4 regions of the Alteribacillus sp. JSM 102045 genome follow, and region 1 is predicted to be linked to each of the others. Evidence: predicted binding sites of a transcription regulator. Region 1 holds the regulator's gene; each other region holds the start of a gene.
What was found. The regulator LexA, encoded in region 1, represses DNA repair genes until DNA is damaged. The targets are predictions, from matches to a motif close to CGAACATATGTTCG.
Positions count from the first base shown of each region.

Region 2: a site for LexA is predicted at 4,583-4,596, ahead of ACE1TI_RS06820 (sigma-70 RNA polymerase sigma factor region 4 domain-containing protein). Genes of this name have one in related genera too.
Region 3: a site for LexA is predicted at 3,093-3,106, ahead of ACE1TI_RS06915 (YolD-like family protein). Genes of this name have one in related genera too.
Region 4: a site for LexA is predicted at 3,720-3,733, ahead of ACE1TI_RS14285 (DNA polymerase IV). Genes of this name have one in related genera too.

Region 1 is NZ_JBHFQG010000012.1:5,826-12,020, forward strand. It holds gene ACE1TI_RS10005 (MerR family transcriptional regulator) at 1-195, shown strand, start outside; gene glnA (type I glutamate--ammonia ligase) at 273-1,625, shown strand; gene lexA (transcriptional repressor LexA) at 1,976-2,599, opposite strand; gene ACE1TI_RS10020 (hypothetical protein) at 2,761-2,952, shown strand; gene ACE1TI_RS10025 (YneB family resolvase-like protein) at 2,992-3,645, shown strand; gene ACE1TI_RS10030 (DUF896 domain-containing protein) at 3,790-4,029, shown strand; gene tkt (transketolase) at 4,342-6,195, shown strand, end outside.
Region 2 is NZ_JBHFQG010000007.1:25,089-31,283, reverse strand. It holds gene ACE1TI_RS06850 (CoA-acylating methylmalonate-semialdehyde dehydrogenase) at 1-1,245, shown strand, start outside; gene ACE1TI_RS06845 (hypothetical protein) at 1,708-2,208, opposite strand; gene ACE1TI_RS06840 (hypothetical protein) at 2,487-2,660, shown strand; gene ACE1TI_RS06835 (hypothetical protein) at 2,696-2,887, shown strand; gene ACE1TI_RS06830 (helix-turn-helix domain-containing protein) at 3,481-3,723, opposite strand; gene ACE1TI_RS06825 (YvrJ family protein) at 3,716-3,901, opposite strand; gene ACE1TI_RS06820 (sigma-70 RNA polymerase sigma factor region 4 domain-containing protein) at 3,898-4,515, opposite strand; gene ACE1TI_RS06815 (DMT family transporter) at 4,732-5,631, opposite strand; gene ftsW (putative lipid II flippase FtsW) at 5,855-6,195, shown strand, end outside.
Region 3 is NZ_JBHFQG010000007.1:40,557-46,751, forward strand. It holds gene ACE1TI_RS06885 (Fe(3+) ABC transporter substrate-binding protein) at 1-341, opposite strand, end outside; gene ACE1TI_RS06890 (DEAD/DEAH box helicase family protein) at 779-1,162, opposite strand; gene ACE1TI_RS06895 (DoxX family protein) at 1,427-1,837, opposite strand; gene ACE1TI_RS06900 (hypothetical protein) at 1,875-2,024, opposite strand; gene ACE1TI_RS06905 (winged helix-turn-helix transcriptional regulator) at 2,161-2,475, opposite strand; gene ACE1TI_RS06910 (hypothetical protein) at 2,539-3,024, opposite strand; gene ACE1TI_RS06915 (YolD-like family protein) at 3,135-3,479, shown strand; gene ACE1TI_RS06920 (GntR family transcriptional regulator) at 3,625-4,350, opposite strand; gene ACE1TI_RS06925 (M24 family metallopeptidase) at 4,469-5,698, shown strand; gene ACE1TI_RS06930 (glycine betaine ABC transporter substrate-binding protein) at 5,730-6,195, shown strand, end outside.
Region 4 is NZ_JBHFQG010000021.1:50,518-56,712, forward strand. It holds gene ACE1TI_RS14260 (hypothetical protein) at 1-368, opposite strand, end outside; gene ACE1TI_RS14265 (ATP-grasp domain-containing protein) at 410-1,660, opposite strand; gene ACE1TI_RS14270 (hypothetical protein) at 1,798-2,088, opposite strand; gene ACE1TI_RS14275 (TatD family hydrolase) at 2,444-3,211, opposite strand; gene ACE1TI_RS14280 (hypothetical protein) at 3,328-3,615, opposite strand; gene ACE1TI_RS14285 (DNA polymerase IV) at 3,775-5,010, shown strand; gene mbcS (acyl-CoA synthetase MbcS) at 5,142-6,195, shown strand, end outside.

The DNA.
Region 1 (6,195 bases):
AATTTATCTGGAATTAAAGAAATTTTTGAATTACGCTCGCAGCATGAAGAAGAAAAGCCTAAGCCTGCTCTTAAGAACACAGAAAGTATGAGTGATAAAGAACTTCGCCGTCATTTGAAACATGAAGTGATGGCAGCAGGAAGGCAAGGCAGAACTTCTATGATTCAAGGACAATTGTCAAGGTTTTTCCATTGATCAGGTGATTTCCTTTTGTCTCAAGGACAAAAGATTTCATACTAATTTTTTTGAAACGAAGAGAGGAGACTCACCACATGGCCACCAAGTACACTAGAGAAGACATTACAAGAATGGCTGAAGAAGAAAACGTTAAATTTATTCGTCTGCAATTTACGGACCTTCAAGGAATTATTAAAAATGTAGAAATTCCAGTTGATCAACTTTCTAAAGCATTGGATAACAAAATGATGTTTGATGGTTCTTCCATTGAAGGTTTTGTAAGAATTGAAGAATCTGATATGTACTTATACCCTGATTTAGATACATGGGTAGTATTCCCTTGGACTCCGGAAAAAGGGAAAGTAGCTCGTCTTATTTGTGACATATATGAGCCAGGGGAAGTAGGAGGAGACCCAAAACCATTCGCCGGTGACCCTCGCGGAATCTTGAAGCGTGTATTAAAAGAAGCAGAAGAAATGGGCTTCACTGCTTTCAACATTGGTCCAGAGCCAGAGTTCTTCCTTTTTAAAAATGATGAAAAAGGCGAGCCTACCATGGAGCTTAATGATAAAGGCGGCTATTTTGACCTTGCTCCAACAGACCTCGGTGAAAACTGCCGTCGCGATATTGTGCTTGAGCTTGAAGACATGGGCTTTGAAATTGAAGCTTCTCACCACGAAGTTGCTCCTGGGCAGCATGAAATCGACTTTGAATACGCGGACGCTGTAACTACTTGTGATAACATTCAAACCTTTAAGCTTGTTGTAAAAACAATTGCAAGAAAACACGGGTTGCACGCAACATTTATGCCAAAGCCGTTATTTGGAGTAAATGGTTCTGGTATGCACTGTAATATGTCCTTGTTCAAAGGAAAAGAGAACACGTTCTATGATGAAAAGACAGATTCTCAATTGAGTGAAACAGCAATGCAGTTCTTAGGAGGTATTCTTGAGCATGCCCAGGCTTTCACTGCATTGACTAATCCGATTGTTAACTCTTATAAGCGTCTTGTTCCAGGATTTGAAGCACCAGTATATGTAGCATGGTCGCTTCGAAACAGAAGTCCGCTTGTGCGTATTCCTTCTTCTAGAGGATTAAGCACACGTGTAGAAGTAAGAAGTCCAGACCCTTCTGCTAACCCTTACCTTGCTATGGCAGCTATGCTAGCTGCAGGTCTCGATGGCATAAAGAGAAAACTGAACGCTCCAGAGCCAACGGATCGTAACATCTATGTGATGAGCAAAGAAGAGCGTGAAGAAGAAGGTATTAAAGATCTTCCTGCTGACCTAAAACAAGCATTGGACAGCCTTTTGAAAGATGAAGTGCTTGTCAACGCTATCGGACCTCATGCAATTGAGCATTTTGCAGAAGCAAAAGAAATCGAATGGGATATGTTTCGCTCTCAAGTACATCCTTGGGAAAGAGAACAATTCCTTTCCACATATTAATAAGATCCATAAACCCCTTGATGACCTCGCTGTTATCAAGGGTTTTTTAGGTGTTCTGTAACTGAATCCATTATGCTCCTTTTTCATAAATACATCTTTCAGCAAGAAATAAGGCTCCTCATCATGATTATATATCAATGAAAAATGAAAAAAATTTATGATGATACCGTGTACCATTAAATGTTTAAACAGCTCGTCAAAGATAACATAGATTATTAGGGAGGTAAGGTTTAAGGGGAGGGATAGATCGACCGTAACTTGCAGATTCATTCGCAGTCTCCAAGAACGAAAAAATACCCGGCTCATGCTGTATATCAGCAGCCGGGTAAACTATTTAAATAAGTACAAAATTAATGCAGTGTTCGAAATACTCCAGTAACTTTTCCTAGAATAGTGCAATTGTCTAAAATAATAGGTTCCATAGCAGCATTTTCCGGCTGCAGGCGAATGAAATTATCTTCTTTATAAAAACGTTTGACAGTCGCTTCTAACTCTTCTGTCATCGCTACGATAATATCCCCGTTGTCCGCAGTTTGCTGGTGTCTTACCACTACTAGGTCTCCGTCATAAATACCAGCCTCAATCATACTATCTCCTTGAATAGTTAATATGAATACTTTCTCATCAGAAACCATACGCTCTGGTAAGGGGATATACTCTTCAATGTTTTCAACAGCGGTAATAGGTTCACCCGCTGTAACTTTCCCCAAAACAGGAACATAAACAGCATTGCTTTCTGAGATTTGCGGTTGAACGTCTTCTAGTTCTAAAACTTCAATTGCTCTCGGTTTTGTCGGGTCTCGGCGTATTAATCCTTTATTTTCAAGCCTTGAGAGATGACCGTGTACAGTCGAACTTGATGCGAGCCCTACAGCTTCGCCTATTTCACGAACGGAAGGAGGATAGCCTTTTTGCCTGACTTCTTCTTTTATATAATCTAAAATTTGCTGCTGGCGTTTCGATAGTTTGGGCATCGGGTCAGCACCTCTATTTCTATTTTTTTCATATAAACAGTATAGCATGGAAAACATATGTACGCAAACACTCGTTCTAATCTTATCTTGACGGGAACAAAAGTTCTCTATATACTAATTCGTAACGGGAACATACATTCTTATTTATCGGAGGGTATTTAATGATTTTAAAAATGAAGAAGTTAAGCAGTCAGGAATGGGCTATTTTAATTCTTTTTATCATTTCTATTATTTCTCTTGTCTTAACTGTGCAATTAACTGCTCCTGAAGAAGAAAAAAGCATGTATGTAGACAGTATGGATGGACAAGAAGAGGATGTGCTAACCTATACATGGATCGAAAATGGACGCTGACTATATGAGAGGCTGAACAAATGAAGGAGAGAAAATATTTTGAAAAGCTGCATCATTTATTGCCGGGTAAGCACGAACAAAAAATCACAGCAGTCTTCCTTAACAAGACAGCAGGAGGAGCTAACCCGTTTATCGAAGGCAAAAGAATTTACAATTACTAAAATTATTACAGAAGAAGCGAGCGGATATTCCATTGAGCGAGAAGGGCTTCTTGAAGTATTGGATCTGTTGAGCTCACAAAAAGCCGAAGTATTATGTGTGCAGGATGATACGAGACTGGGGCGGGGAAATGCAAAAGTTGCTTTGCTTCATCAATTATTTAAATTAAATGTCCCCATTTATACGGTAAAAGACGAAGGAATTCTTGAGTTATCTGAAACCGATAATATGTTGATGGATATTTTGTCGATGGTGGAAGAACATCAAAGAAAACTTCATAATTTAAAAATAAAAAGAGGAATGAAACAAGCAATAGAAAACGGTTTTAAACCTGAAAAAAACCTCTCGGACCTCCAACAGGGCGGAAGAAAAAAGAAAAAAGCGCCGATAGATGAAATCGTCCGGCTCAGAAAACTCGAACTGACGTTTCGTGATATAGCGGCTACCTTGCGTGGTTTTGGATACGATGTTTCTAAAGCTACTGTACATAGAAGGTACAAAGAACATATAGAGAGCCTGAAAAATTCGGAGTAATTCTTTCTTTGTTTGAAAATAACGTATTTGAGAATGTTGAATGCCCTCTCATCGACTGCAGTGAGGTTTGCAAAATAAAAATAGATCATATAGATTAGAAGACAAGTTAAAAAAGCGGAATACCAGGGAGGTTATTATACATTTATGCTTTCTCAAGAGAAGATTGCACGTATTAATGAGCTGGCTAACCGTTCTAAAACCACTGGTTTAACGGAAAATGAAGAAAAAGAACAACAGCAGTTACGACAAGAATATTTATCTAAATTTCGATCCTCATTCAAAAGTCAGCTGCAGTCTGTTAAAGTAGTTGATCCAAACGGCAAGGATGTCACTCCCGACAAAGTCGTTAAAACGAAAAGTAACAATTCGAACTTTCGCCAATAGATTTATATAGTAGAAATGGAACCTGGTGGTTAAGTTAATTTTCCATCAGGTTTTTGTTATGAAAATTACTAGAATCAGGTTAAAAGGAAGTCAATCTGTTTACATTAAAGCTTCATAAATTTCCGAACAATCTATTTTATACCAATAAATAACAGCTAGAAAAATTATCGTTGTTATTTAAATGAACGAAGTGAAGCAAATGATATGCATAACGATTCCATGATAACCACCTTGTACAATCAGGATAGAACGTTTATGATTAAACACGTAGGTAATAATACATATTGAGTTGTGGGAAAGGAAGGGAATAACATGGCAGCTAAAAATGTGGAAGAATTAGCCATTAATACAATCCGAACATTATCTATTGACAGTATCGAAAAGGCCAATTCCGGCCACCCGGGGTTACCAATGGGGGCGGCTCCTATGGCTTATACATTATGGAGCAAATTTATGAAACATAATCCGGGCAATCCAGACTGGTTTGACCGCGATCGCTTTGTGTTATCAGCGGGACACGGTTCTATGCTATTATACAGTCTCCTTCATTTGAGCGGATATGATTTGTCATTGGATGAATTGAAAAACTTTAGACAATGGGACAGTAAAACACCGGGACACCCGGAATATGGCGATACTCCTGGAGTTGAAGCTACAACTGGACCGCTTGGACAGGGGCTTGCTATGGCAACAGGTATGGCTATGGCAGAACGCCATTTAGCTGCTGTGTATAATAAAGAAGACATTAAACTAGTAGACCATTACACTTATGTATTGTGCGGAGATGGAGATTTGATGGAAGGAGTCTCATCCGAATCCGCTTCGCTTGCGGGGCACTTAAAGCTTGAAAAGCTCATTGTGCTTTATGACTCTAATGATATTTCTCTTGACGGAGATTTACATCAATCTTTTTCCGAAGATGTATTAAAACGTTACGAAGCTTACGGTTGGCACACTATTCTAGTAGAAGACGGAAATGATATCGAAGCTATCGAAAAAGCGATTGAAGAAGCAAAAAATACAGACCGCCCTTCTATGATAGAAGTGAAAACAGAAATTGGATTTGGGTCTCCTAATAAAGGCGGGACGAATGCCGCACACGGTGCGCCATTAGGTGAAGACGAAGTAACCCTCGCTAAAGGATCTTACAAATGGGAGTTTGAAGAAGATTTTCATGTTCCTGCGGAGGTTATGGAACATTTTGCTAAAAGAAAAGCAGAAGGTGCCCGCAATGAACAAGAATGGAATGACAAATTAGAAACGTATAAAGAAAAATATCCTGAACTAGCTGAACAATTTATTCGTGCTGTAAAAGGAGAACTGCCGGCTGAATGGGAAAAAGACCTTCCTGTATATACTGAAGAAAAGCTGGCGACAAGAGCAGCATCTGGTGAAGTACTTCAAGCTATCTCAAAAGCAGTACCGTCTTTATTTGGCGGATCAGCTGACCTTGCTTCCTCTAATAAAACACTAATCAAGGAAGAAACAGACTTCAGCCGTGATAATTATAAAGGAAGAAACATTTGGTTTGGTGTACGTGAGTTTGCGATGGCAGCTGCAGGAAACGGCTTAAAACTGCACGGGGGTGTCCATCCTTATGTTTCTACCTTCCTCGTGTTTTCTGATTATTTGCGTCCGGCTCTGCGTTTAAGTGCTTTAATGGAACTGCCTGTTACTTATGTGTTTACTCATGACAGCATTGCCGTTGGTGAAGACGGTCCAACTCATGAACCAATTGAACAAACAACATCTTTACGGGCTATCCCTAACTTAAATGTTATTCGTCCGGCTGATGCAAATGAAACAACAGCAGCTTGGAAAGCAGCACTAGAGAGCGAAAATACACCAACGGCTCTAGTATTGACCCGTCAAGGTCTTCCAACCCTGTCTGGTACTGCAGAAAAAGCAGAAGAAGGAGTAAATAAAGGGGCGTATGTTCTTGCAGAATCAGCTAAACGTCCAGACATCCTGCTATTAGCAACAGGGTCTGAGGTGTCACTCGCTATTGAAACAAGACAAGAATTAGAGAAAGAGGGAATCAAAGCGAATGTAGTCAGCATGCCGAACTGGAAAGCATTTGATGAACAAGATGCAGCTTATCAAGAAGAAGTTCTTCCAGATGGAGTGCCAGCTTTAGCGTTAGAAATGGGAGCTTCCCACGGCTGG
Region 2 (6,195 bases), on a different contig from region 1:
CGTATTATGTTCAAATATCAGCAGCTTTTAATGGAGAACTATGAGGACCTTGCAAAAATTATCACAGAAGAGAACGGTAAATGTTATGACGATGCCTATGGAGAAGTACAGCGAGGTATCGAGTGTGTTGAGTTTGCGGCTGGAGCACCAAGCTTATTGATGGGAGACGTTCTTCCTGATATAGCAACAAACATGGAATCCGGTATGTATCGTTACCCAGTAGGAGTGGTTGGAGGAATCACCCCGTTTAACTTTCCAATGATGGTACCATGCTGGATGTTCCCGCTTGCCATTGTATGTGGAAATACATTCGTTTTAAAACCTTCTGAACGAACACCGCTCTTAGCAGAGAAGTTAGCAGAGCTTATTACAAAAGCAGGTTTGCCAGAAGGTGTATTAAATATTGTTCACGGTGCCCATGACGTCGTCAATGGATTATTAGAGCACGATGAGGTTGATGCTATATCTTTTGTAGGTTCACAGCCTGTTGCGGAATATATTTACAAAACTGCGGCGAACAACGGCAAAAGAGTACAGGCACTTGCTGGTGCTAAAAACCATTCGATCGTTCTTGGAGACTGTGATCTAGAAACCACCATTAAAGGAATTATAGGAGGGGCTTTTGGAAGTGCAGGACAACGCTGCATGGCTACTTCCGTCGTTGTTGTAACTGAAGATATTGCTGATGAAGTGATTGAGCGTCTGGGTGAAGCAGCAGACCAGCTGACATTAGGAAACGGCCTGGATGAAAAGGTCAACCTTGGGCCGGTTATCAGGCAATCTCATTTAGAAAAAGTACACCAGGCAATCGAAGAGGGGGAAAAAGCAGGAGCCGTATTAGCCCGCGATGGAAGAAAAGATGCTGAAAATATGAATAAAGGCTACTTTTTAGGGGCAACTATTTTTGATCATGTGACTCCGGATATGAACATATGGAAAAAAGAAATATTTGCCCCGGTTCTTTCGATTGTTCGAGTGAAAGATTTAACAGAAGCGATTGAAGTTACAAATAAGTCCGAATTTGGCAATGGTTCAGTACTGTATACTTCAAGTGGACACGCCGTACGAGAATTTAGAGAAGATATTGAAGTAGGTATGCTTGGTGTCAATGTTAACGTGCCAGCGCCAATGGCGTTCTTCCCATTTTCCGGCTGGAAAAATTCATTCTATGGTGACCTGCATGCAAATGGCAAAGACGGAGTAGAATTTTACACAAGAAGAAAAATGCTGACCTCCCGCTGGTAGGGTGTAATTTAAAAGGATACAGCTGTATCAATGGTAACAGCCGGTCGTGATGTATTTTCATGACCGGCTGTTTTGCTAGGTTTTCTGTTTTCGGTTTATGTAACCGTCCTACGAATAGGTGAAGTCGCAATACGTTTTTAAATGCTTAAAATCCTTGCTTGGTTGCCGCATTTCCTCTCTTCTTTCAACTTCGGTCTTCAAGCCCCCTCCTTGACGACCGTTCCTCCTGGATCTCTCTTGCTATGGCACCAAACCCCTTTCATGAAGCCCATGTTATCTTATTTGCTCCCGTTTAGGGTGCTAAGAGTCTTCCTTAGTTACCGTTCATCGTTTCATCTTTCTTTCTCCTTTCTCAGGCTTCAAGAATCATGATTGGCGAAGGACTAACTGAGCGAATGCTGAATAAGAGAGGTAGGGTACCAAAAAAGGAGCCATTATTCCTCCATAACGGCTCCTTTCTCCTTATATATTTAAGTAATCCACATTTACTTCGATAATTTCTTCAATTTCTGCTGTGCCAAACTCGTCTTCCACTTCTCCCTTTAAAGAAAGCTTAAGGCGATCAGCATCTTCAGAAAAATGAATCTTATAATAATGCCTGTTTTTTTCCTTTTGTCCCGGCTTAAGAGTTGTTTGCATCAGATTGGCATTTTCTTTTTCCACTTTTTCAACAGTTACTGCATCGTCAATAACATTTCCTTCTTCATCAAGGACCCATATCTTGATGAAGTTTTGCGTGTGGGTCCATTTTAAGTTTGTAGTATTGTTGGGGTTTTCAACGAAAGGGTGGACATAAACTACAGATTCTTCAGGGTTTGTATACTTCAGCCCAATTTCTACTCGTTCTGTCAGCTGTTTGTATTCGTGACTGTAGCTGGGAGTAACAAAGAAATAAGCAGTCCCAAAAACGCAGGCCAGTATAAAAACCGGCAGCGTCCATTTTAAATACTTTTTAACATTCATACTCCCCAACACCTTTATAGGAAAATTAGCATACCAAATAGTTAATATATACCTATATATTATAAAGCAGAGCCCAACATTACAAAATGATCCCAACCAAACCGTTATACAGTCTTAACCCTTTTGTCATATATGTGAAAAAACATTAAAACTGCCAATATTTTTAACTGAGTTTTTTGAAAAAAGGGATAGATCTGCTTGATGTTTGGTCTCAACAAAAATGAACAGACCTTGATGCTTTGGGTGCCGAGCTTGTTTCTCTTCATACTCGCAGGGACATGCAAAAAATCCAAAGAATACGCAGGGAGCACTTTAAATGGTTAGATGACTTTCCACACTGGAAGGTTGTTGTAGCAGGCGGTATCAATAAAAAGACTATTTCTGATATTGTGCTCTGGAAGCCAGAGATATTAATAGTTGGAGGGGCAATCACAGGAGCAGATAACCCTTAAAAATCTACAGCAAACCTAAAGAGGGTGATGAGTTCATGAGAAATGTTTCAGAAGTGAAAACAGTAATAAAAATTGTGGATAAGAAAGAAATTAATCAAGAAGCGGATAAATTAATAGGGATGGTCACTTTTTTATTTTTGGCGAAGGGCGCTCTGGGTTGGCAGGAAAAATCTTTGGTATGCGTTTCATGCATAGCGGCTTGTTCGCCGCACGCCGATCTTGAATAAATAGGTTAGAGAATTTCTTCATAGGGAGATAACTTTCCTATGATTGATGCAAACATGTTTTCACTACTGAATCCATCCCTGTGGAGTTCTTAACCACAGGGATGTTTCACATGAAACATTATGAAAGGGAATGGACTTCTACAGCTTGTATCAAACCTTCAAGTACGCGGTGAAAATGAGGACACAGCTCCCTGCAGCGTTCATAGCCGCAGTCCGGCGTTTGGCCAGCTGTGTTGCGCCAGCTGTAAGGACTTGCTCTTCTAGCATCCGTTCGCATAAATCATCTAAATTTTTTTGGATATCCGGCAGCATTTTGTTGGACTAAGTGTCATTTATTTGCTTTAATTTATAGTTCTACTTCAAACAATATATCGGTGACAGCTCTGAAATAACCTGCGTTTTCACTCGGGTTTCCATAGCCGTTATGAGAGGAATTTTCCCTTGTTTTACCCACATGCTATCCTTTTAGAAAGTACTTTTGGTGAAACCGCTTTACAAGTGTTGTGATTTCTATTGTCATACAGAACCCTGCATTACTTCTTTTATTTTTATCAACCTTCATTTCATTTGTAAGATAGATAGAAGTCGAGTCTTTACGGCTCATCAATTGGTAAGTTCTCTTTAAATTCCCAAAAACCTGGTACATTTTCTACTTCAAAGGTAAAAATGCTCTCCATGCATTTCAGCCGCAGTACCTGCCTTAAATCTTCTCTTTCTTTGTAAGATGTTTGCTGCAGAGATTTTTGAATAAAAGGCTCAAAATGTTCGACTACTTGAGCCAAAGCATCACGATTATGCTCTCTTGCTTCTAAAGTTAGTGTGTAAACATTAACCATCGTCATCTTCCTTTCTTTTTTCCGGCCGAAAAAAAGAGGAATGCAGTTGTTGAAGAGTGAAGGACATATGTTCCATTCTTCTTTCAAAACGAAACAATAGATAAAAAGTAACCACAACCGGAAAACCGAAATTTGCAAGCAGTTGAATAAACTCAGTAGCGTTTGTAAAAGCCATCATGACGTATTCCTCCTTTTCATAAAAGCTCTCATTTTATCAAGAGAGGTTTTTCGAGTTTTAAAAACAGCTTGCTGGCTAATGTGAAGGTGCTCCGCTATTTCTGTGTCTTTCCATCCCTTCACATAACTTTTTTCAAGGATATCTTTTTGGTAATCAGTAAGTCTTTGATAGGCCATAAATAAATCGTCCTTGCCAATCATGTCTTCTAAGCGTTCACCATTTTCCTCAAAAGATTCTTCGAGAGCCTCCTCTCGGCTTATTACATCAAGAAGATAGGAGGGCTCGTTTTCATCGAAAAAGGATTGGTCCAGAATTAATGGAAATCTTTTATTTGATTTACGAATGTGCTGGTCATACTGGATGGCGTGCCAGTGCAGCGTTTTTAATATATAAGACGTGAGCTTCATATTACCGAAATGGTACCGGAAAGCTTTGTCCAATGCTTCTTCATTTGTTTCATTTGGTTGACAGATAGCATGTATAAAGAGTTGCTTGTTTTCTTTATCGATTAAAAAACGTTGAAGGACGGAGCAATTGCATAATCGCTTATTGTGTCTTAAAAAACTGTCGAGGCGCGGACATATGCCATTTAAGTCGGAAATTATTTTAGTCATGCTAAGCCTCCCTTCTGTCCTTGTACTTTCAATAGTCAAATTCATGTTAAAAAAACAACCACAAACACGAACGTTTGTTCTTATATTTTAAACAATAAAGGAAATAAAATGCAAAAGGTAGTTATGTATTTACGAAAAAACACAATTTCTTCCTGATTGCTTAGACCTATATTTAAGAACAAAAAAACCGTTCCCAGGTATAGGAACGGTAAATCGCTAAGTGGTCGATTCCGCAGAGTGCTGATTTGATTTTTCAGCAACCAAAAAGATGGAGGCAAGGACAAGTGTCACACCGAGCACCTGCCATAGGTTAAGCGTATCTCCAAATAAGGTTATACCCACTGTGATCGCAACAACAGGTTCTATCGTTGTTAAAATGGAGGCCCGGCTGGATTCAATATAGGTTAAACCAGCGGTATATAATATGTATCCAAGTACTGTTGCTATAATGGCAAGGCCAAGAGAAGCCAAAATAACTTTCGTATTTAACATTTTGTTGAGGTCTCCGGCTAACCCGCCAGCAGGAATCATAAGGAGACTTGCAGAAATAAAAGAGTAAGCGGTAATCGTCATGGAGGAATAGCGGCTGCTAACATATTTTCCAAAAATACTGTACAACGAATAAAAAAATCCAGATCCTATTCCGGCAGCGATTACAAACCCGGAAACGTTTGTTTGAAAGGCTGGAAGCAGACCTACAGTAAATGCACACCCCGTAATCGTAAACAAGAGAGATAGCATTTTACGTTTAGTAAGCCATTCTTTAAATAAAAACCGCGATATTATAGTCACAAATAATGGCCCTGTATAAAGCAGGACAACCGCAAGAGAAACTGTTGCTTCTTCCATGACAGTAAAATAACACCAATTAAAAAATACAATGCTGATAATGCCAGTTCCAATAAAAAATGGGAAATCTCCTAATTTAATTTTTAAATAGGAAGGTTTGAAAACAGCCAGATATCCTACAATTAAAATCACTGAGAAAATAGCACGAATCGCTACCGTCTGCCAGGGGGTAAAGCCAGCATCATAAAGAACCTGTACAAATATTCCGATCAACCCCCACAAAGCTGCCCCAGCTACTGCACATAAATATGCTTGTTTACGTGACATTTGAGCTTCTACGTCCTTTCGCTAATCTCGAACTAATCTTCTCATATCCTTAAAAAAAAGGAAATCCATAACAGTAAAAAACCTCCTTGTGGAGGATTGAAGCCTTCGCTTCCTTCTAGTAGTTTATTAGGAGAAACTTTTGTCATTAAGCTGTTGAAGAAAACATGGTGCCTTCTTGTTTTATCAGGGGAGATACATATATTAAACAATCGGTGGTGGTTTCGTGTCTCGTATATTAAAACGGTATGATTGGATAATGCTGATCACGGCATTTTTATTAATTAGTTTTGGCCTTGTGATGGTTTATAGTGCCAGCTTCCCTCTTGGGTTGGATATGGCAGATGATGCCTTTTATTTTGTGAAAAGACAGTTATTATGGTTAATGATTGGTTTCTTTCTCTTTTTCATTATGCTTCATTTTCCGTATCGTTTATATATGAAGCTGGTCCCTTTTATTGTTGGCCTTTCTGTTGTTTCTTTAATACTTGTTATTTTAATTGGCACCAATGTCAATGGAGCACAGCGTTGGCTGTCATTAGGCCCTCTTACAGTCCAGCCCTCTGA
Region 3 (6,195 bases), on a different contig from region 1:
AAAACATCTCCTTCCGTATTTTCTCCTTCGCGTTCAAGACGCTCAATTAATTCATCTTCATTACCTGATATAACATTAACTTCAATTCCAGTTTCCTCTGTGAATTTCTCATATAACTCATCATCTGTATCATAATGGCGGCTCGTGTATAAGTTAACCTCTTGATTCGATTCGCCGCTAGAAGCTTCCTCTTCAGAACTTTCCTCGTTCGAACTTTCTTCTTCTGTGTTTTCCCCAGCTGTATCTGACTCTTCATTGTCTTCACCACTACCGCATGCAGCCAAAGCAAAAATGGAAACAACAAAAAGCATTAATAAAAACAATAACGTACGACTTTTCATTAACTCTCTTCCCCCCGTGAATATGTATAATCATTTAATTGATAATGAATTTCATTATCTGATATATATTCTCACTGAAAACCATTCTCAAGTCAAGGACTTTTTACTTAAAAAGTATTGTTTATATTTTTACACATAAAAAAATTTGGCTTGCCGGTAGGTTATCAGCTGCTTCTTTTATGAACATCGGCTCAGGAAAAAGCAGAAGGAGCTGCCCCTTTCGAGCCAGCTCCTTCATTGCATATGTTTTACAACGTTTTGTATATACTGAAATTGTTTTGTATTGTATCTCTTCCAGGGCGCAGAGGGAAGATGCTTTACGATACTCCTTGCAGTCTCCGTTTCGTTTCTCGCCTGAAGTTTGCAAGCCCCAAGCCCCTCATAAAAACTTTTTTGAAAGATGTAAAATGAATGGTCTCTTTCCAATTCTCCTCTTCTTAGAGAGAAGTCTTTGATTTTTCGTTTTCGAATCGTGGTCTCCCCAGCCATAAGTAGTAATAGCTGTCTGGAAAGCCTATTTGTTTGTCCATAAAAGCATGCAGAAAAGTATTTAAAATACTTTGGAGAGTTAAGAAATCATGGGCATAATCAATAACAGGCTGAAAGATATCGCCATCAAAAATGACCAGAGCATAAGTTTCTGCCTTTTTTAATGCTAACTGCCACCGTCTTATTTGATGATCACACTCTTCAAACCAATTTCCCCCTGCTGACTCAAGATACTCACCAGCAACCACATACCCCCCATATCTGTCCTTGAGTTCGAGACAAACAGCTGTTTTCCCTACTGCTCTAGGTCCTTCTATACAAATGATCGGCATCAAAACCATCCCCTGTTTACATAGATGGCAAATATCCTTTTTCTCTATTATCATATTTTTCGCTATAACAAAGCTATTTCCCTTTTTCTATTTCCTTCCAGGAACTTAAAAAAAAGCCAAACAGCTCCTGATAATAAAATTAGAGTTTGTTTGGCTTTTCCATTCTCAATTGTTTGCCATAAAGGGTGTTTTTTTATTTATTGAAAAAGTTAATGGATAGTATGAAGCTGAAAATAATAAAATAATTTCGATTCTTTTCCTTCATTAAGAAAATAGAATAGCATCAATGGAGAACACTCCTGCTCCAGTTAAAGCAATACCAATCCCTACAACAGCCAGCATCAAGTTATATTCATATCCGCTTTGTGTTGCCCAGAATCCATTTGGCCCATGTACCTTGACAATGGCTACTACCATAGTAATAGCAATCAGAAGTCCTGCTATAGGCGTAAATAAGCCAAGAGCAAATAAAAGGCCTCCAGCTAATTCTCCAAGACCTGCTAGAAGTGCCATAGTATATCCAGGTTTTATACCAATGGAATCAAAGAATCCTGCAGTTCCCTTTAAACCATGACCTCCAAACCAACCAAATAATTTCTGAGCTCCATGAGCTGCAAAGCTTATGCCAATGACCAGCCGTATTAATAGCAACCCTGCCCCTGCTAATATTGTCATTTTGATCCTCCTTTTTCTTTAAGGTAACTAAAATATATCAGGTTACTTTTTGTAAGTCAATAATTAAAAAAAGCGTCCTTGTTTTTTCATAAGGTCGTAAAAGTGCCGCATCTTTGTCCCCGACTGAAGGCAGGAACAAAAGCGCAAGCGCCTGATCAGCCTCGACAGGTAAATGTTCTCCAGTCACGAAAGGCGCTCTTTGCCTTTCATGACTGGAGGTAATTTAACCCCGAGAGGCTGGGCGCTGAAGACGCAGATCAAACAATATGGAGATAGTTATCCATTAATTGAAATTTCCTAAACAATAAAAAAGGCGCTGTTAATTAGCACCCTGTTTTTTCAACCCATTCATCTGCCCATTTCTGCACTTCAGCAAGAGCAGGAGTTATTGCTTCTCCTTTATCTGTCAGCCTATACGTAATGCGGACTGGTGTTTCGGGGACTACTTCTCGTTTCACCATACCTTGTTCTTCTAAATCTTTCAGCCTTTCCGTTAACATCTTTTTACTAATTTCCGGAACTTGTTCGGCCATTTCATTAAATCGCATCGGACCCGCTTCTAAGACTCTTATAATAATACCGACCCAGCGTTTTCCCAATAATCTAAATGCCTCTTCAAATTTTGGACACAGCTCCATGGACGCCACCCTCTGCACCTCCATTCTTTTTATTCATTTCAACCTTCATCAGCCTGCTTGTTCTCATAATAAGAATGTTAGAAGACTAAGTAAAACCCCAGTTCCTGTAGTAGTGTTGATAGTGCTGGTTAGTTCTTGTCTTCCCGTAAAAAAAGCCCTTATAAATGCAAATATGTTCAAATATAACAACAACAAACCAGTAAAGATAAATGCATATTTGGAAAACCAAATTGTTATAAAAATATTAGTGTTTTCAAAAAGATAAACACTCCCTGTAATAAATACCAAAAAAGCAAAAAGAGAGGCTGTTCCGATTCTGTTCCATAACGGGCGGTCAAAAACATTCATTTCTTTTTTTGTTTCCAAATAAAAAAGAAAATGGAAAACAAGAAAAGCACCTGCCATCATACTAAAAAAATTAATAGGTGAAATTACAGATACTGTCTTGCTCCCTGATACTGCTGCTCCGGACCTAAGAACTTCCACACTGCTAGAAAGCGCAAAGAAAACCAATATTAATCCAAGCTGCCCTTTTGTCCACTTTGACATTTCTCTCCCCTCTTTCTCCTTTCATTTTACCATTAAAAATTCTCTTGGAAAAAATTAAGGGTGTTTAAAGAACAAACGTTCGCATATAATAGGAGCAGGAGGGATGGCCCATGAAAGGAAATAAACTGACACCAGGATCAAACCTGCGCTGGGAATCCTCACGAATGATCCTGCCGGAACACCGGGAACAATGGCTGAAACACCAAAAGCAGCAAACGAAACAAGCAAAGCCAGAACTCGATCCTCAGCGCTGGGAAGAGCTGGAGTGGCTTCTTGGTGATGCAATGCGAAATGACGATGCCCTTTGTTTTACGTACTGGCGGGATGGCTTTTTCTATGAAATCGTCGGTAAATGCCACTACATTAATCATGCTCAAAAACAATTTCATTTAGTGACCGAGGAAGGCGTGGAATACCTGTGCTTTGAAGACCTTGCTGACATTAGATTTGCTTAGAGAGGCGCTGCTTTCTAACTGCTTCCTAACGGAATGTATCTCTATTCCAGACACCAAATCGAGCCCGTCCCTATAACTTGGGGACAGCTCTCCCCTCTTTCTTTTATTGTCCCGGGCTGTGTCTGACTTATCATGAACAATTGACTTAATTATGAGCAAGTTCTACCCTGTAGTTAAAACGGTCTGCACGATAAATCGTTCTTGAAAATTCTATCGGCCGGTCATCAAGTCCAGAGCTTAAACGGGTAATACACACTAAAGACTCCCCTCCGCGCACTCCCAACACATCAGCTTCCTTCGAGGTGGCATTTACAGCTGTCACCCAGTCCGTTGCATGTTTCAGCACAACATTGTTCTGCTCAATGACCGCATATGGTTCATGGTCCTGAAGTTCACTTTTTATCAGCATTTCTCCTATATGCTGGGTAGTATAAAACTGAAGAATCGCAATAGGATCACCATCTGCAGTCCGAACACGTTCATAGAGAAACACTTTTTCATTATCAAGTACATTTAAATGCTTTTGAGCCTGAAAAAAATTAAAGGAAAACTCCACCCGCAGAATTCGTGACTCGAAATTTTCCCCATCTTCTTGAAACATAATGGTAGAGTGCTGACCTAGTTGTCCAGGGGGATGAATTTTGACTTTTGTTCCTTTCCCTTGTCTGCTCTCCAATATCCCTTCTTGTACCAATGAGTTAATGGCCTGCCGAAGGGTTGTGCGGCTCACATTAAACTCGTCAAGCAATTTTGTCTCTGATGGAATAAATTCGCCGGGGTTCCATTGCCCCGTTTGTATGTTGTGAACAATCATTTTTTTTATTTGCCGGTACAGGGGGATGCGTTCTGTTTGTTTTTTTTGTGAAACCACCCGTAATCCTCCTTCTCGTTATCCCAAACTTATATTTATATGTTTTAAACTTGTTATATCAAGTTATACCCTATATAATAAACCATGTGTTCTACATCGTAAATGAAAGGGGGATAAAATGTTTACAGATCGCCACACACCTGGAGTTGCTTCCTTGCAATACGACAAATCACAAATCAATCTAGCCAGAATGCGACAATATCGTTTGAATAGAGTAAAAGATCAACTAATACAAAACGGCTATTCTGCCTGTTTATTATTTGATCCCATGAACGTAAGATATGCAACAGGTACACGTAACATGGAAGTTTACATTCGGCGCAATCCTGGCAGGTATGTGTTTATCCCGGTAGAAGGACCGGTTATTTTGTTTGATTACGATAACTGCGAGCATTTATCCGATGGGGTAGAAACAGTAGACGAAGTTCGTCCTGCTCTAATGCTTTCCTATGCAGCGGCAGCCCAAAACTTAAAACGTGATGCGAAACAATTTGCATCTGACATAGCCGCATTAATGAAGCAGTATGGCGGAGGGGACAGACGCATTGCAGTAGATCAGCTGCCTGTTGCCGGCCACATTGCACTGAATAAAGAAGGTATTAAAACCGTAGATGCACAAAGGCCTGTGGAGCACGCAAAAGCTATTAAATCTCCAGATGAGATTGAAGCGACAAAAATTTCGATTCGAGCATCCGAAATAGGAATGACGCGGATGTATCAAGCAGCAAAGCCTGGCATGACAGAAAATGAGTTATGGTCCATTCTTCATCAATCAAACATTGCCATGGATGGTGATTACATTGAAACACGCTTACTTAGCTCCGGATACCGAACCAATCCATGGTTTCAGGAATGCAGCGACCGTACCATTCAAAAAGGTGATATGCTGAGCTTTGATACCGATACATGCGGGCCATTTGGTTATTACTGTGACATTTCTCGCAGCTTCGTCATAGGAGACGATCCAACTGAAGAACAAAAGCGTTTGTACAAAATAGCGTATGAGCAAATTCAAACAAACATTGAACTGCTCAAACCAGGTCTTAGCTTCAGAGAATATGCTCAAAAAAGCTGGAAAATTCCCGAAGAATTTTTTTCCAACCGCTACTTTTGTAATGCTCACGGATCGGGCTTTACAGGAGAATACCCTATTATTGCTCACGCCGAGGATTTTGAGCAAAAAGGATACGATGGTTACTTTGAAGAAAACATGGTTATTTGTGTAGAAAGTTATATTGGAGCAAAAGGCGGAAAAGAAGGGGTCAAGCTCGAGGAACAGATGCTGATTACAAAGAATGGGGCTGAAAAGCTATCTAGCTTTCCATATGAAGAAGATATGCTGAGATAGCTAAACACATTATTTACAGGAGGCGTCAACATTGAAAAAACAAACATACTTGCGGCTTGTATTGTTACTATTTTTAATGCTTCCGCTTGCCGCTTGCGGGGATGAAGGAGCAGAAGAAGTAACTGGGGAAACAGCTCCTGAAGATATGGATACAATAGAGATCGGTTACAATAACTGGGCTGAAAACATTGCAGCTTCAAATATGTGGAAAATTCTTCTCGAAGAAAAAGGATACGATGTTGAACTGACTAATATGGAGAAAGTGGCTGTGTTTGCAGGTGTTGCTGAAGGCGATCTTGATATGGCGATGGAAGTGTGGGTTCCATTCACTGACCAACATCACATTGACGAATACGGTAATGATTTTCAGGTCCAGGACGAGTGGTATGAAGACACAGAATTAGGCTTAGTCGTACCAGAATATATGGAAGACGTAAACAGTTTAGAAGACCTTAATGATTACAAAGAAGAAACAGGCGGAGAAATCTTTGGAATTG
Region 4 (6,195 bases), on a different contig from region 1:
TCATTTGCTTCTTCTGCTGTAACGTTAGAATGAGTATATTTTTCTTTTGCAAGCGCCAGCATACGAAGTTCGCTCAAGAGCGCCACAATCGATTCGACGCCATCTACCCGTAAAGAGCCGTTCACTAACGCCGGCTGCAGTTTAGATGGGTCTTCCCACGCCCCCCCTTCAAACAAACCAGCTTCTTCGAATTTCGGCGCATATTCATATAACTTCCTTATACCTTCTCGTGTTTCCGCTAACTTTTTCGCCACTTGAAACACATGATTTTGATACATTTCTTTTGCATACGGTGCTGCCTGATTTAAATTATTAAACGCAGCTTCAAATGTGCTTGATACTCCACCAGTATTCATTTGTACGGCCATACCTTTCCCACCTTTGCTTCATCAATTTTTTGTATATTTACTTATATAAAAAAGTCATGTTCTGCGTAGTCCTGCAGCGGTTGTTTCACATGATCATACTCATCATGATGGAAGAAAACCACCCCATGCGGATTACCGAACCCTTCTGATTCTTCAACTTTTCGCTGTACAGGCGTAAACATCGTATGACGGTCAAAACCTGGGTGCTCTTCTAACTCTTGCGGTACATTGAGTTTTTCTATTTTTTCTACACGAGGATATACCATCAAACTTCCTGCATGTCCTTTTGCTTTATTTTCTTTCGGAAAAAGTTTTTTCAGCTCCTCTTCCGGGGTGTTTGGATCTGACACGAGAATGTAGGCCTGGAACGGATTAAAGTTATACGTTTTTTGGATCAAATCAAATATATTGCCGCCTGGAATTCGGTTGGCGACTTCTATAAAACTAATCGAACCATTTTCATCTATAAAAAATTCCGGATGAATGAGACCGTGTTTGATATCAAATGCTTTGATTAACGCTTGGACTGCTCCGCGTATTTTTTTCCGCTGCTTTTCTATAGGAGGGGAAGGCGGCGCCATCATAGAATAACCAAATACGATATACTCTGTAATATTTAAAAATTGTATTTTCCCGTTATGAATAAACACTTCACATGAAACCTCGACACCATCGAGATGACTTTCTAATAAACAAGGGAAAGAATCACCCTTCAGCTGGTCGGCATCCTTCTCTGAACGAATGATATGATGACCTACATCCCCTGCCTTGTTGAAGGCTTTGACGTGGATAGGATCTATTTCTTCTTCCTCTTTTAAAAGTGCATCATTAATCCGTCTTAAAAATTGTTTGACTTCCTCTTTATCCCTTGCTTCTTCAAATACTCCTACTTTCAATCCGCCCATCAGCGCCCGTCGTTTCATTTTTGCTTTATCCCGGAATAACAAGGCATGCTTAAAGATTTTAGGATCATTTTGTAAACGAGAATTAATCGCTGCCGCCCATTCGACGGTGTCTTCGAATAGCGGAATAGCAAGCTTTACATTCTCTTTTTCTAATTTGTTATACAGCTCTTCACAATGATCACAAACTTCTTCCATGGAGACTCGTTTTTTAAAATCTTCAAAGTCCCAAGAAATATAAGGAAGGTCATACTTTTTTGCGTAGTCTTCCATTCCTGGAGGCCCTACAATCACAAATGGCCTGTTGAGTTGGTCAATCGCTTCGATGGAAGGCAGACTCCAGCCAATTAATGCTGTTTTATAGTCTATGTCCCGCTTTGTTTTCGTCATTTTCGGCATCCCCTTTACCCTTCTATTTGGCTGATTACACAATATATTTTGACCCTGAAGGGAGAAGATTATGACTCACAATTTTATCAAATAAGAAAAAACCTGAACTGATTTACCAGTCCAGGTTTCTCACGGTTTTATTGTTTATATCCATTTAAGGTGCTGGTTCCTTTCATTGTTACTACGTTTTCTTCCTTTGCGGAGTCAAAGGCTTCAATATCGACCATTCTATTCATCGTTCCTTTGCTCGTTTCAAATGTTAGATGTTCTTTCCGGCTGTCTCTTAATGCATCTGTGAAAAAACGCTGATTTTCGACTCCGTATATTTTTACTTCCCAATCTTCAGGATCGTCATTTTTCACGTTAATCTCACCTGTATTAAACTGAATTTCTTCATTTTGTTCATTAAATAGCTGATCTACTTTCATCATAGCCCTCCTGTCTGTTTGTTTTATTGCGTCTGTGATCCTCTTCCCTGCTGCAGCCTCTCTCAAACGTATTTGATCATCACCGGTACGGCAGACTCCGATGAGAAACATCGTCAATCACTGGTATTAGTTTTTTCTACGTTTGCTGTTTTCCACTCTTTTGCTGTAGGGGATGGACCCTCGTTCCGCTATGTCTCAAAAAAAGAGCTTTATGGATAGGCTCGCGGCCCCTCATTCCGTTATTCTATATAAACACAGATATAAGGTGATCTGCGGGAAACAACGGAACCACGGTCCACGTAAGGCCTCCAAAAAGAGAAAATAATGAAAATAACGGTAACCTGTGTCCACCGCCTCAAATATTTGAGCCATACAGACGCATGGTATTATGCAGAATTTGTTCTTTTAGAGTGTGGATGTTCATTTTTCTTTCTTTTGCTAAAAAAGCTGCGATGTCCGGCAGAAATAATGGTGTGGTTTCTTTTCCTTCAAAAGGCCCTTTAAACGGCCATGGGCCGTCCGTTTCCATTAACAATTGTTCCATTGGAATAAAGGTAGCTAAGACTTGATCTCTCTCGCGATAGCATACTTCTGGTGTGAGGGAAACGTAATAACCCGCAGCTGTAATTTGCCGGACCACTTCCATCTGGGCTTTCAGCCAGTGGAAATGCGCAGCGATGTCAGGGGTTTCCTGCTGCAGGATTTCATAAACGATGGCTGCTTTATCATAAACAGCATGAAGAGCTGCAGGAAGAGAGTGTTCTTCCGCTGTATGTAAACACCGTTTGAAAAAGTCCATATGTGATTCAAGAGAATGCGGGAGTTTTTCGAGTTCATAATGAGGCAGACCTATTTCTCCAATGCATGCTATGTTATTACGTTCCTGGCGGATAAGCCGCTGCCATTCTTGAAAATCGGATTCCTTTGGCAAACCTTTTTCCGGATGAAAACCGGCACCTGCCAAAATAAAATCAGGAAACTTTTCTTTTAGCTCCAATGTTTTATACGAGGAAGCAAGATCGTAAGAAACGGCAATTACTTTTTTGATGCCGGCTTTTTGCCAGGAATTTATTTTCATTTCTATGTTTTCATATTGATCTAAATGGATATGAGCATCTATCATGGAAGGACTCCTTTTACCTTTTATATCCATCGTAACGCAGGATGGATAAGACAAAAATGAAAAAGGTGATTGATGAAAAGGATTAATCCAGCGGGTCGAGGTGGTAGACAGGATGTTTATTTTAAACCTAACGTGTTTTTAATACGGTACACATCTCTTTTGTTCGTCCAGGTTTCGTCTTTTAATACGTCATAGCTTGCTTCAAGGTTCTCTAACCGGTCTTTTATATCACTAAATTCTTTGGCATTCTGCCTTTTCATGCCATCGATTTCAGCTTTTAATTCCTCCTGGCCTGTTTTTAAAGCAGACAGCATTCGTCCGTGCTCTTTTAGAGTTTCTCCTTGCTCTGTTAAAGTCTCTTGAATATGGTTAAGCGCTCCTAAAATCCGTTTTTCCATTTCCATTGTCTTTCTCCTTTTTCGACGAATTTAAATGTATTATAGCACGAGCGTTCTGTTTTAAAAAAGAAATCTGGGAGCGGCTGATGGAAAATGTCTACTGTTGAAAAGGAACGTTTGTTCTCATATAATAAAATTATCTCAAGTCTTTTTAGTGGAGCGATGATGATGGAGAGGATCGTATTTTTAGTGGATATGCAGTCGTTTTATGCGAGCTTTGAAAAGGTCTGCCGCGCAGACCTTGAAGATAAACCCGTAGTCGTGGCGGGAGATCCAAAAATCCGCAGCGGCGTCATCCTTGCGGCCTGCCCAATCGCCAAACAATGGGGCGTGAAAACGGCAGAAGCTCTTTGGGAAGCAGAAAATAAATGTCCGGATCTCGTGGTCATTAAACCGCGTATGCAGGCCTACTTGGATGCCTCGGTTGAAATTGCTGCCGTGCTTGAAACGTTCAGCGATGAAGTCGAACCGTACAGCGTGGATGAAATTTTTGTAGAAATGACCTATTCCCTTGAACCGTTCGGCGGCGATCCAGTAAAAGCAGCAGAGCGTATGAAACGGCAAATTAAACGAATGCTTGGCGTAAACGCCCGTGTTGGCATTGGTCCGACAAAAGTGCTTGCCAAGATGGCTTGCGACCATTTCGCGAAAAAAGCGCCGGAAGGAATTTTTACATTAACTCAAGATAATTTGGAGCAGAAGCTATGGCCGCGTTCCATCGGGGACTTATTTGGAGTTGGAAAACGAATGGAGCGCCACCTTCGTAATATGGGCATCCGCACCATCGGCCAGCTTGCCCGCTTTCCGCTCGAACAAATGAAAAAACGCTGGGGCATAAATGGAGAGCTGCTTTGGCGGACTGCTTACGGATGGGATCCCTCCCCCGTAACAGTCAACACCCATATCCGCCGCAAAGGCATCGGCCACCATATGACGCTTCCCCGCGATTATTATACGTGGGACGAAGTCAAAGTCGTTTTGCGGGAATTGAGTGAAGAGGTGGCCCGCCGTGCCAGGCAGAACGGCTATATGGGCACGACTGTTTCTGCAGGGGCGGGCGGCCATGATTTTGATTTTCCGGCCGGTTTTCACCGCCAGACAAAGCTTGAGGATTATACCAATGACGGAAGAGTCATTTACGAAGCAGCTGCCGGGCTTTTTCATGAGCATTGGGATGGATATCCGCTGCGAAGTGTCGGCATTACGCTCGATCAGCTCGCAAATGATACCTTTCGCCAGCTCAACCTGTTTCACCCCATTCAAGACCGCGAAACCTTGAATCAAACAGTAGATGATTTAAAAGAGCGGTTTGGGAGCGGTACGCTTCTTTATGCTTCTTCTCTTACCGATGCAGGCCAAGCCCAGCTGCGCGCACAAAAAATTGGCGGCCATTACAAATAATCCTCCTCAAAGACGCGGCGTCCATCGACCACGTCTTTCTTGATAAAAAAAGATTTCAAAATTTTATTTATTTTAGTATAATAAAAAGAGAACTCGAGTAGTCTTAGAAGATCTTGACGGGAGGGGATTTTTTGAAAAGAGAAGATTTAATTGCTCCAGAAAAGTACAATGTAACAAATGAATTGGAAGCGTTTACAAACAATGAGCACCGGGTGGCGGTTCGCTGGCTGAGTGAAGACGGCAACAGGCGGGAAGTCTCCTACTCTGAACTGATTAAGCGCACCAATCAATACGCCAACGCCCTTATAGCAGAAGGTTTTCAAAAAGGCGACCGTATTCTTATTATTCTGCCACGGCTGCCGGAGGCTTATATGGCTTATCTTGCCTGCCTGAAAGCAGGAATTATTGCTATACCTTGTTCTGAAATGCTGCGGGCAAAAGATTTAAGTTACCGCATTAACCACTCCACAGCTAAAGGTGTGATAGCTTTTCACAAGGCTACCGAAGAAACAGATAAAATAGACGAAAGCACGCCTTCCTTAGAAAAGAAATTTGTTATTGGCGGAGAACAGAACGGCTGGAAAGCATTTGAAGAAAGTGTCATTCTGCAAAGTGACCAATTCAGCGGTGAAAACACCTCCCGGGATGATATTGCTTTTCTATCTTATACTTCAGGTACGACAGGAAATCCAAAAGGAGTGGTACATACCCACGCCTGGGCGTATGCACATGTTCGTACAGCAGCAAAGGAATGGCTCGATGTACGGGAAAACGATATTGTCTGGGCTACGGCAGCTCCTGGGTGGCAAAAATGGATATGGAGTCCGTTTTTATCAACAATCACCCTTGGTGCGACTGCATTTGTTTATCAAGGCAAATTCGATCCGAATACGTATCTCAGCCTGCTGGAAAAAGAAAAAATTAACGTCCTCTGCTGCACCCCGACAGAGTACCGGCTCATGTCAAAAGTCGACAGCCTGTCTTCGTATAACTTGCCGGAGCTCCGAAGTACAGTGTCTGCAGGCGAGCCTCTGAACCGCCCGGTGATCGAAGCTTTTAAAGAGGCTTTTGACGTGGATGTCCGCGATGGATACGGACAAACGGAAAATACGCTGTTAGTCGGAACACTGCTTGATATGACCATAAAACCTGGTTCGATGGGAAAACCGACTCCTGGGAACACAG